3 regions of the Neorhizobium petrolearium genome follow, and region 1 is predicted to be linked to each of the others. Evidence: riboswitches for the same ligand, from Rfam matches in the RefSeq annotation. Region 1 holds a riboswitch; each other region holds the start of a gene.
The links. A riboswitch is a leader RNA that binds a small molecule or an ion and turns the genes downstream of it on or off. The one in region 1 is predicted to bind thiamine pyrophosphate.
Positions count from the first base shown of each region.

Region 2: it holds a riboswitch for thiamine pyrophosphate, as region 1 does, so the genes downstream of both, thiC (phosphomethylpyrimidine synthase ThiC) here and thiM (hydroxyethylthiazole kinase) in region 1, are expected to answer to the same signal.
Region 3: it holds a riboswitch for thiamine pyrophosphate, as region 1 does, so the genes downstream of both, thiB (thiamine ABC transporter substrate binding subunit) here and thiM (hydroxyethylthiazole kinase) in region 1, are expected to answer to the same signal.

Region 1 is NZ_CP123001.1:18,814-22,910, reverse strand. It holds gene QEO92_RS26950 (hypothetical protein) at 31-243, opposite strand; gene QEO92_RS26945 (hypothetical protein) at 254-433, opposite strand; gene QEO92_RS26940 (heavy metal translocating P-type ATPase) at 506-2,746, opposite strand; TPP riboswitch at 2,860-2,957, shown strand; gene thiM (hydroxyethylthiazole kinase) at 2,999-3,802, shown strand; gene thiE (thiamine phosphate synthase) at 3,799-4,097, shown strand, end outside.
Region 2 is NZ_CP123000.1:4,750,994-4,755,090, forward strand. It holds gene thiC (phosphomethylpyrimidine synthase ThiC) at 1-1,122, opposite strand, end outside; TPP riboswitch at 1,217-1,348, opposite strand; gene QEO92_RS23020 (acyl carrier protein) at 1,529-1,780, shown strand; gene QEO92_RS23025 (acyl-CoA dehydrogenase family protein) at 1,780-2,961, shown strand; gene QEO92_RS23030 (amino acid--[acyl-carrier-protein] ligase) at 3,016-3,924, shown strand; gene QEO92_RS23035 (DUF1839 family protein) at 3,929-4,097, shown strand, end outside.
Region 3 is NZ_CP123000.1:4,497,762-4,501,858, forward strand. It holds gene QEO92_RS21870 (ABC-F family ATP-binding cassette domain-containing protein) at 1-677, shown strand, start outside; gene QEO92_RS21875 (response regulator) at 836-1,291, shown strand; TPP riboswitch at 1,511-1,612, shown strand; gene thiB (thiamine ABC transporter substrate binding subunit) at 1,669-2,658, shown strand; gene thiP (thiamine/thiamine pyrophosphate ABC transporter permease ThiP) at 2,669-4,097, shown strand, end outside.

The DNA of each region.
Region 1 (4,097 bases):
GCGAAGAGGGTGTCCATCCAATGTTGCATATCAATGGGCCGGACGGGTGCCGCCGCCCTTCTTTTCCGCGTCGTGGGTATGGTGGCTGTCGCGTTCCCCGCCACCGCCGGAAACCCGGCTCCGGAATTGCCGGTCGTCATCCGCCGATGGTTTCTCAGCCCTCACCGGCGCTTTGGCATTTTTATGCGAAGCATCAGGCCCGCCTTGGCGGATGCTCGCCGGGGTCTTCTGCGATGTGGACATGGAACAACTCCTATCGGTCTTGCTGATAGCCGTGATGGGTCGTGTTGATCTTCGTATTGCCCTGCTGACCCTGCTTGCCGGGGTCATTGGCGGCTTTGATCGTGCCGCGCCTGGTCTCTGCATGGGCCTGTTCGCCAGGCCCCTTGTGGCTCAGGTTATCGGAGGGTGTAGGGGGAAGTCTGCTGCTCATCTCGGGCCTCCTCATGGTCTTCGGTTTCCCAGACCATAACCCTCGGCATGTACCGATGTTCCTCAGTCAATGTCAGACAGCTTTGATCCGCAGCAGACGAAGCGCATTAAGGGTGACCAGCACGGTCGCGCCGGTATCGGCAAGGATTGCGGGCCAGAGCCCGGTGACGCCGAGGATCGTGGTCACCAGGAACACCGCCTTCAGGCCGAGCGCAATGGTGATGTTCTGGTAGATGTTGCGCATCGTCCGCTTCGAGAGCTCGATCATGTCGGCGATGTCCAGGACCCGCCCATGCAGCGCGGCCGCATCGGCAGTCTCAAGCGCGACATCCGTGCCGCCGCCGATCGCAATCCCCACATCCGCAGCAGCAAGCGCCGGTGCATCGTTGATGCCGTCACCGACCTTGCCGACCACGAAACCCTCACGCTTCAGTTCGCCGACAATGCGGCTCTTGTCTTCCGGCATCAGCTCGGCTCGCACCTCGACGTTGAGTTCCTTGCCGATTGCAGACGCCGTGCGGGCATTGTCGCCCGTCAGCATTACGGTTTTCACGCCGGCGTCAGAGAGTGCTTTCAGTCCCGCCATGGCGTCGGGGCGTGGCTGGTCGCGCATGGCGATCGCGCCGGCCAGGACGCCACCGACGATCAGCACGGACACAGTCTTGCCTTCGTCGTTGAGGCTGGCGATCCGCCGGGAATGGGCCATCGGCAGCGATACCCGTTCGGCCGCCGCCTTTGGCGAACACAGAAAGACTTCCTGGCCTTCGACCGTGGCGGCGACGCCCTTGCCATTCAGGGATCTGGCATCCGTCGCAGCCGGAATATCCACTTCATCCTCCGCCGCCTTGGCGAGGATCGCGACGGCCAGCGGGTGGCTCGAGCCGGTTTCAAGCGCCGCGGCGTAACGCAGCACGTCTCCGGCGTTGCGGCCGAAGGCGATCACGTCCGTCACCTGCGGCTTGCCGGCGGTCAGCGTTCCGGTCTTGTCGAGCGCCACGGCCGTCAGCTTGCCGAGCGTTTCCAGAACGGCGCCGCCCTTCATAAGCAAGCCGCGACGGGCACCGGAGGAAAGCGAAGCAGCGATCGCAGCCGGCGTCGAGATGACCAGCGCACAGGGGCAGCCGATCAGCAGGATCGCCAGGCCCTTGTAGATCCACACCCCCCAGGCGGCACCGGCCACAAGCGGCGGCAGGATGGCAACCAGAGCGGCAACCACCACGACGCCGGGCGTGTAGTAGCGTGAAAAACGGTCGATGAAACGCTCGGTCGGCGCCTTCTTCTCCTGCGCCTCCTCGACCATCCGGACAATGCGGGCGATCGTGTTGTCCTCCGCGGCAGCCGTCACCCGCACGCGCAACGCCGCATCGCCATTGATGGTGCCGGCAAAGACCCTCTCGTCGATGCCTTTCACAACCGGGGTGCTTTCACCGGTCACCGGAGCCTCGTTGATCGCGCTTGTCCCGGCCACGATGACGCCGTCCGCCGAAATCCGGTCACCCGGCCGCACGAGTATGATGGAACCAACCGCCAGGTTCTCGGCCGGCACCTCACGGGTCTGCCCATTCACTTCCAGCAGCGCATTCTTCGGGACCAGAGCCGTCAGGCCGCGGATGCTCTGACGCGCCCGACCTGCCGCCACACCTTCCAGAAGTTCGCCCACGAGGAAGAGGAAAACGACGGCGGCAGCCTCTTCCGAGGCATCGATGACAACGGCGCCGACGGCAGCGATGGTCATCAGGGTCTCAATGGAAAACGGCGTGCCGGCAAGGGCTGCCATAACGGCGCGGCGGGCGATCGGCACGAGGCCGATCAGCATCGCAGCCGTAAAGATATAGGGGCCATAGGCCGGCATCAAATGGCCGAGCCCATAGGCGAAAGCGAGCGCCACACCAGCAAGGATGGTCAGCCGGCCCTTCGCGCTTTTCCACCACGGCCCTTCCAGCGGCCCGTGGTCATGGCCATGGAGGCCTTCGATCTCTTTTGCGCGGTGGCCGGAATGATCATGCCCGCCATCATGATCATGGTGGTGCCCGCAATTCTCGTGATCGCCGGTGTGATCGTGGTCATGATGCTCCGCTTCGGCCGGCGTCTTCCTGCCGAGTGCCCGCAGCGAATAACCGAGCCCGGTCACCTTTTTCTCGATCGCGCCCAGATCGCTTGTTTCGTCATGGCTCACCGTCATCGTACCCGCGGCAACGGAGACGGAAACATCCTCGACGCCTGGCATGCGGCGCACTGCCGTGTCGATCTTGGTCGCACAACTTGCGCAATCCATGCCGCCAACCTTGTATCGAGCCTGATTTGTCGCTGCCATTTCTCTTTCCTTTCGGGATCGAGCACTTCCTTACAACCTCCAGCCACTAGAGCTTCAAGGGCATTTTTTTATAAAAATTCGCTGGCAGTCGCAGGCCGATCTGCGGTAAGCCTTGTTCCTGACAGGGGCGTCCGGCGTAAAGCCGGGCTGAGAAGTACCCTTTGAACCTGAACCAGATCATGCTGGCGGAGGGAGTCGTTCGGTTCTTCGGACAGAAGAACCCATGCGTCTGCCCCGCCGAACGAGGCGAGAATGCAGACCACACAGACCCCCGGCCGATTGCTGACTGCGATGCGCGCGAAAAATCCGCTTGTCCAGAACATCACCAATTTCGTGGCGATGAATATCGCGGCGAATGTGATGCTCGCTGCCGGCGCCTCGCCCGCCATGGTGCATACGAAAGAGGAGGCTGGCGAATTCGCTCGGATCGCGTCTGCGCTGACGATCAATATTGGCACGCTTTCGCCGGATTTCCTGGCCGGCATGAAGGAGGCCGCGAAAGCCGCCGGTGAAGCCGGTAAACCCTGGGTGCTCGATCCGGTCGCCCATTTCGCCACCGCCTACCGCCGCGCCGCCGTCGCCGATCTCATGAAGCTGAAACCCACGATCGTGCGAGGCAATGCCTCCGAGATCATTGCGCTGGCAGGCAGCCAGTCGAGCGGCCACGGCGTTGACAGCGGCGATCCAACCGAGGCGGCGGAAGGTTCGGCGATCACGCTTGCCCGGCAGAGCGGCTCCATCGTCGCGGTTACCGGCGAAGTGGATTTCGTCACCGACGGCCAGCACTCGGTTCGCATCATGGGCGGTTCAGCGCTGATGCCCCGCATCACCGCTCTTGGCTGCTCGCTCACCTGCCTCGTTGGCGCCTTTGCGGCGGCAAACCCGGAAAGACCGTTCGAGGCGACGGCGGCGGCACTCGCCATGTTCGCGGTCGCTGGCGAGGAAGCGGCTATCAGTGCCGCCGGACCAGGCTCCTTCTTGCCCCTCTTTCTCGATCGCCTTGCAACACTTTCGCCCGAGACGCTCGATACCAAAGCCAGGATCGTCAGCGCATGAAGAATTTCGACCTTTCCGTCTATCTCGTCCTCGATCCCGATCTCTGCCGCGAAATCGGCATGGTGGAGACTGCCCGGCTTGCCGTCGAGGGCGGCGCTACGATCGTGCAGCTCCGCGACAAGCACGCGGATACGGCGCAGATCATCGAGACCGGCCGTGCCCTGAAGGCAGCGCTTGCCGGCGCCAGAGTGCCACTGATCGTCAATGACGATGTCGAGGCGGCGATCGCAATCGGTGCCGCAGGCCTGCATGTCGGCCAAAGCGACATGGTCGCGGCTATCGCCCGCGAGCGCAT
Region 2 (4,097 bases), on a different replicon from region 1:
GCGCAGCCCGTCGCCGAGCGAGAAGGAGACGTCATAGGCGCGGCAGATGTCGCAGATCTCTTCAAAGTGCTCGTAGAGAAAGCTCTCCTTGTGGTGATGCAGACACCACTTGGCCATGATCGAACCGCCGCGCGAGACGATGCCGGTGACGCGGTCGACGGTGAGCGGAATGTAGGCAAGCCGGACGCCGGCATGGATCGTGAAATAGTCGACGCCCTGCTCGGCCTGCTCGATCAGCGTGTCGCGGAAAACTTCCCAGGTGAGATCCTCGGCAATGCCGTTCACCTTTTCGAGCGCCTGGTAGAGCGGCACGGTGCCGATCGGGACCGGTGAATTGCGGATGATCCATTCGCGGATATTGTGGATGTTGCGGCCGGTCGAGAGGTCCATCACCGTGTCGGCGCCCCAGCGGATCGCCCAGACCATTTTTTCGACCTCTTCCGCCATCGACGAGGTGACGGCTGAATTGCCGATATTGGCGTTGATCTTCACCAGGAAGTTCCGGCCGATGATCATCGGTTCGGTCTCCGGGTGGTTGATATTGGCGGGGATGATCGCCCGGCCTGCGGCGACTTCCTGGCGCACGAATTCCGGTGTCACAAAGTCTGGCACGTGCGCACCAAAACTTTCGCCATCGCGGGCAAGTGCTTCTTTCGCAGCCTGCCGTCCGAGATTTTCGCGGATGGCGATGAACTCCATTTCCGGTGTTATGATCCCGGCCCGCGCATAGGCGAGCTGGGTGACGGCCAGGCCTGCTTTCGCCTTCAACGGAGCATTGCGGACCGGGAATTCCGGCGTCAGGCGATCGCCGGTGACAAAGCCGTTGTCCTCCGGCTTGACGATGCGTCCCTCATAGGTCTCCACGTCGCCGCGGGCCTTGATCCAGCTTTCGCGAAGACGCGGCAGGCCGGATTCAATGCTGATCGTCGCGGGTTCGGCCGTATAGGGACCAGATGAGTCATAGACCGTCACCGGCGGTTCGCCGGAGGTCGGGTGCAGCGCGATCTCGCGCATCGGCACGCGGATGTCGGGATGAAGGACTCCGGGCTTCAGGACCTTCTTCGAGGCGGGAAGCGGGCCGGTGGTGACGACCGGGGTAAGCTTGGTGGTCGCGATATTCATGGTTGAGGCTCCAAGGTTTGACGTTTGGAGACCCAGTCCGGTGTTGGAATGATGGAAGAACGCCTTGAGCCGGAGCGGGAATCCCGCCATTGAGCCGTGAGCGTCCGCACCGTCCCTACGCCAGTATGAACTGGATCAGGTTCAACGGGTCACTGCGCCACAATCGGCAAAGCCGTATTGCCCAGCAGTATCTCAGCCCCTTGCCGGGACCCCCCTGGTGAATCCGGACATCAGAAACCGGAGCAGCCCTCCTGTCAAGCCAGTTCGGACAGATGCCGATCGATTGGATTTTAGCGAATCCCGCAGCCCGATTTTCAGCATGTTTCTTACCGGAATCTTATGCTTTCCGGCCTAAACATCCCGCCAGCGATGAACGCTTGAGTTCCAATTATCGGGAGACGTCGAGATGAACGAGACCATTCGCGAACTGCTGGCGAAACTGGGCAATCTGCCGGTCGCCATGACCGAGCTGGAAGATGGCGCCGATCTTTATGCGGCGGGCCTTTCTTCCTTTGCATCCGTGCAGCTCATGCTGGGCCTCGAAGAGGCCTTCGACATCGAGTTTCCGGACAACCTGTTGAACCGCAAGTCCTTTGCCAGCATCTCGGTGATCGAGCAGACGGTATCCCACATCCTGAAAGCCAAAGAGGCCGCGTGATGAGCCTTGCCGCTGTCGCAACCGATATGAGCCTCGGCGCACGCGCCCATCGCGTGGCGAGGGTGGCCGCCGATTTCGCCGATTCCGTCGACCGCGAAGGCCGCTTCCCGAAGGAAGCCGTCGATGCCATGAAGGCCGAAGGCCTGCTCGGCATCCAGATCCCCGCAGCCTTCGGCGGCGAGAGTGCAACGACGCAGGAGCTCGCGGAGATCTGCTCCATTCTGGGACAGGCCTGTGCCGCGAGCGCCATGGTCTTCGCCATGCACCAGATCAAGGTTTCGAGCCTTGTCGAGCACGGTGCCGAGAGCGAATGGCACAGGGATTTCATGCGCGAGCTTTGCGCTCGCCAGCTTCTCGTCGCCTCGGCGACGACGGAGGCCGGCATCGGCGGGAACCTGCGCAATTCCATCTGCGCCATCGAGATCGACGGCGACACCTGCCGGCTCGAAAAGGATGCGACGGTGATTTCCTACGGGGAGCACGCCGACGCGATCATGGTCACCTCCCGCGCCCGTGCGGACGCGGCTCCGGGCGACCAGGTGATGACCGTCTTCAGGAAGAGCCAGTATACGCTCGAAAAGACCGTCGACTGGGATACGCTCGGCATGCGCGGCACCTGCTCGGATGGTTTCATCTTCAAGGGCGAGGCGCCCGCGGCACAGGTCTTCCCGAAGACTTTCGCCGAAATCGCCGCACAGTCCATGCTCGCAAGCTCCCACCTGCTGTGGAGCGCCGTCTGGTACGGTATCGCCGCCGATGCGGTGCTTCGCGCCCAGGCCTTCGTGCGCGCCGCCGCCCGCAAGGCGGGCGGCTCGCAGCCGCCCGGCGCGTTGCGGCTGGCCGAGGCCTCGAACCTGCTGCAGCTCCTGAAGGCCAACATCCTCTCGGGCCTCAGGGCCTACGAGGATGCCCGGGCGGATCCGGACCAGCTTTCCTCCATGGCGTTCTCGATCGCCATGAACAACGTCAAGCTCGCCTCCTCCGAGACGATCCTGACGATCATCAACCAGGCGATGATCATCTGCGGCATCATGGGCTACAAGAACGGCACGCCCTACAGCCTCGGCAGGCACCTGCGCGATGCCCATTCCGCCCAGTTGATGATCTCCAACGACCGCATCCTCGGCAACACGTCGACCATGTTGCTCGTGCAGAAACCGGACACCAGCCTTCTCGGCTGACGCCCACTTCGTCAAATGAATTGCCCTTCAAATGAATTGATTGAGGTGAAGCCAATGGACATGCAAGTTTCCTTTCTCGACCGCCTGTTCGATGCAGGCCTTCTGATCGAGACCGGCGTCGACGGTCTTTACGGCCGAAGCGGCCAGTTCGAGGACGTCATCGCCGCTTTCGAGCGACTGATCGACAGCGTGGGCGGCGCCGATGGCGCCGAGGCCATGCGCTTTCCGCCGGGCATGAACCGCGAATTCTTCGAAACCAGCGGCTATATGAAGAGCTTTCCGCAGCTTGCCGGCACGGTGCATTCCTTCTGCGGCAGCGAGCTCGACCACATGAGCCTCCTGAAATGCATGGAAGTGGGCGAAGACTGGACCAAAGGCCAGGAGGCGACCGATATCGTACTGACGCCGGCCGCCTGCTACCCGCTCTACCCGACGGTCGCACGCCGCGGCAAGCTGCCGAAATCCGGCGGCCTCTACGACCTGCAGAGCTATTGCTTCCGCCATGAACCTTCCAAGGATCCGGCCCGCCAGCAGCTTTTCCGCATGCGCGAATATGTCTGCATGGGGACCGAACAGCATGTGACGGACTTCCGCCAGCGCTGGATGGACCGCGGCGTCGAGATGATGAAGTCGGTCGGCCTCGACGTTGCGATCGACATCGCCAACGACCCGTTCTTCGGCCGCGCCGGCAAGATGCTGGCAAACAACCAGCGCGATCAGAACCTGAAGTTCGAACTGCTGATCCCGATCACCTCGACCGCCAAACCGACCGCCTGCATGAGCTTCAACTACCATCAGGACGCGTTCGGCACGAAATGGGGCCTCTACCTGGAAGACGGCTCGACGGCGCACACCGCCTGCGTCGGCTTCGGCCTGGAGCGCATCGCGCTCGCGCTCTTCCACACCCACGGCCTCGACGTGAAGGCGTGGCCGGAAAGCGTTCGCGCCGTCCTGTGGGGCTGATGCCATGACATCGGTCTTCCTCGGCCTCGATCCGGCCAGCTACATGCCGCATGTGCTCCACTCGGCGGAACGCGTGTGGCCGGAAACCAATTGCTATGTCGATCTCTGGATCGAGGTGCTTTCGGCGCAGAAGCTTCCGCCGGAAGCCATGCTGGGCTTCACTTTGACCCAGG
Region 3 (4,097 bases), on a different replicon from region 1:
ATGTCGCAGGCTACATGAAGGACTTCCTGTTCCAGCCGGAACAGATCAGGACACCGATCAAGAGCCTTTCCGGTGGTGAACGTGCCCGCCTGATGCTCGCCCGCATCATGGCGAAGCCCTCGAACCTCTTGATTCTCGACGAACCCACCAACGACCTCGACATCGAAACGCTGGATCTGCTGCAGGAAATTGTCGCCGGCTACAACGGCACGGTGATCCTCGTCAGCCACGATCGCGATTTCCTGGACCGCACCGTGACCTCGACGATCGCCCCGGCCAATCCGGAGGCGCCGGACGGACGCTGGATCGAATATGCCGGCGGCTATACGGACATGCTGGCCCAACGGAGAGGCGCGATCGAGGAGAAGCGCAAGACAGAGCGAACGGAACGGCAGAAGACAGAGGCCGCCGCGCCGGTGGCTGAAGCCTCCAAGGCCAAGGGAAAGCTCTCCTATAAGCAAAAATTCGCACTCGAAAACCTGCCGAAGGAAATTGCCAAGGCGGAGGAAGAAATTGCAGTCCGCGAGAAGAAGATGGCGGACCCGAACCTCTTTTCCAAAGACCCTGCCGCCTTCCACAAGCTTGCGGCGGAAATGGAAAGCCTGCGCGAAAGACTGACGAAAATGGAAGAAGAATGGCTCGAGCTCGAGATGCTGCGGGAAGAGCTGGAGAGCTGAACTAACGAATTATTAACTCTAATAACCGTTTCGGCAGGGGCGTCTGTCGCAAAACGGAACAATCCACCATCCTGCTCGTTCTGCCTGCGTTCATGGTCGAGGCGCCGGTCGTCGCCCTCGATCCGAATTAAGGACCGGAAACCGTGCGGGGACGTCCAATGCTGACAAATGTAACGCGTCGTCGGCCACCCAGTGAGGTGACGAGTCAACGGGTGCTGATCGTGGAGGATGAGTTCCTGATCGCTCTCGATATCGCCGAAACTGTCGAAAATATGGGACTGAAGGTGGCGGGCTTTGCCAATGCCCGAAAACATGCCCTGGAACTGGCGCCGCGCGCCGATATCGCGATCGTGGACGTCAATCTGACCGATGGAAGGACCGGTCCCGAGATTGGACGGCGGCTTGCCGAACGATATGGCGTGACGGTCATCTTCATGACCGCGACCCCTGATGATCTCGAAGATGGCGTGGAAGGTTCTCTCGGTGTTCTCACGAAGCCCGTCATGCCGGAAGTCATGGAAAGGACGATCGATTATGCCATTGCCAACCGGCTTCACGGCATGGCAGCCGTTCCGCGCGAACTCAAGGTGTTCCGCCGGAACCCGCACCACTAGAGAAAAACCCTGGCTGCGATGTCGGTTTTACATTCTCTTACTCATCCTTGGGGCGAACGCGCCCATGTGCGTTGGATGGGGACAAAGAGGAAAAAACATGTACGGCTGCAGCTTCCGGGATCCGGACGGCCACGTCTGGGAAATCATGTAGATGGATATGAGCGCTGCCTGATCGCGGCGCAGCCTCTTGCCAGCCGATCCCACCGCCGCTACACCTGATTCGCTCTAACGGGGTGCCACGCCAGTGTGGCTGAGAGGCTTTGCCAACCCGCGGAACCTGATCCGGTTAAGACCGGCGGAGGGATTAGACGGCTTCCCATCAGCGCCTATTCCCACAATCAAAAGAGGAGGCGCTGATGCGCAAGATCGTTCTTTCGATGTTCGCGGCCGCAGCCGCCCTTTCCTTTTCACTGTCCGCTCAGGCGCAGGAAAAGACACTGACTGTCTATACGTATGAAAGCTTCGTCTCCGACTGGGGGCCCGGCCCGAAGGTCAAGGAAGCCTTCGAAAAGAGCTGCACCTGCAGGCTCAACTTCGTCGGCGTTGCCGATGGTGTGGCGCTCCTCACCCGCCTCAAGCTCGAAGGCGAGAAGACGGATGCCGATATCGCGCTCGGCCTGGACACCAACCTGATTTCGGAAGCCAAGGCAACCGGCCTTTTCGAACCGCACGGCCTCGATACATCCGCTGTCAGTGTGCCCGGAAATTATACCGACGATACTTTCATCCCCTATGACTACGGTCATTTTGCCGTCGTCTACGATACGCAGGTGATGAAGAATCCGCCCAAGAGCCTGAAGGAACTGGTGGAAGGCGACCCTTCGCAGAAAATCGCGATCGAAGATCCGCGCACCTCGACGCCGGGACTAGGCCTGCTGCTCTGGGTGAGGTCGGTCTACGGCGACAAGGCGCCGGAAGCCTGGGCGAAACTCAGGAAGCGTGTGCTGACAGTCACCCCCGGCTGGTCGGAAGCCTATGGTCTTCTCACAAAGGGCGAGGTGCCGATGGTCTTCTCCTACACCACTTCGCCCGCCTATCACATGGTTGAGGAAAAGACCGAACGCTACCAGGCCGCATCCTTCTCGGAAGGCCACTACATCCAGATCGAGGTGGCCGGCATGTTGACAAACGCGTCCGACAAGGATCTGGCCAAACAGTTCCTCAGGTTCATGGTCTCGCCAGCCTTTCAGGACATTATCCCCACCACCAACTGGATGATGCCGATTTCGAAGACATCCGAGCCGTTGCCGGACGCCTTCGACAAGCTCGTGCAGCCGAAAACGACCTTCCTGATGGGCTCGGACGAGGTGGCGAAGAACCGGCAGGCCTGGATCGACGAATGGCTGACCGCCATGAGCATGAACTAAGACCTCCGCCTTGCTGACCCGCGCCCAACGACGACGGGGGATTGCCTGGGGCCTGCTGAGCCTCCTTGGCATCACCCTCTTCGTCGGCATTGCTGTCACCGCGCTGCTTTCATGGGATGCTGGGGACACAGGAGCCCGGCTCTTCACGGCCTATACCTGGCGGATCCTGCGCTTCACCCTATGGCAGGCTGTGCTTTCGACACTGCTCTCCATCGCCTTTGCCATACCCGTTACGCTGGCGCTTGCGCGCCGCCCCCGTTTTCCAGGACGTGTCTGGATTATCCGGTTGATGGCGGTTCCCATGGGCCTGCCGGTGCTGATCGGCGCATTGGGTCTTATCGGCATCTGGGGCCGGCAAGGTGTGATCAACAGCCTGCTGTTGAAACTCGGCCTCGACCAGCCAGTCAGCATCTACGGACTTACCGGCATTCTGCTGGCCCATGTCTTCTTCAACCTGCCGCTCGCCGCCCGGCTGCTGCTCGCCGCGCTGGAGCGGCTTCCGGCGGAATACTGGCAGCTCGCCTCCAGCCTCGGCATGCGACCATTTTCGGTCTTTCGGTTCATCGAGTGGCCGGCTGTGCAACGCGTCATTCCCGGCATTGCCGGCCTGATCTTCATGCTCTGCGCCACCAGTTTCACGCTCGTGCTCGTGCTCGGCGGCGGACCTTCGGCAACGACGCTCGAAGTTGCGATCTATCAATCGCTGCGTTTCGATTTCGACCCGCCGCGCGCCGTCGTGCTCGCGCTCCTGCAGATCGGCGTTACCGCGCTGATCCTGATCGCCATGGCGCGGTTTCCCATACCGGACGATGCGGGCATGACAGCAGGTCAGGCGACCCGTCGTTTCGACGGTCGGACCGTGCCCGCGCGACTTTGGGATGCGTTCGCCATTTCGGTCGCCACCGCCTTTCTGGTTCTGCCGTTGGCATCGATTGTCTCTGCCGGGCTGAAGGCCAATCTCTGGAACCTTGCGACCAGCATCGCCTTCCTTCGCGCCGCATGGACGAGTTTTGCCATCGCACTTACCGCCGGCTTGCTCGCCGTCCTTACATCGCTGGCAATCATTGCCGCTCGAGGGTCTGTGGCCGATATGAAGCGACCTGGAAAAGTCGCCGGAGGATTCTCCGCCCTGCTTGGCGGCATGTCCTCCCTGGTACTCCTGGTCCCGCCTGTCGTGCTTGGGACCGGCTGGTTCCTCACACTGCGCCCCATCGGCGATGTGACCCGTTTTGCGCCGGCTTTGCTGGCCTTGATCAACATGCTGATGGCTTTGCCCTTCGTCATGCGCGTGCTCGCGCCGGCAATCGAGACCCACCGTCAGCAATCGGGCAGACTATCGGCAAGTCTCGGGATTTCCGGCTTGGCAAAGCTTCAACGAATCGACCTGCCCGTCCTGATAAGACCCCTTTTGACGGCCCTCTCCTTTGCGATGGCCCTGT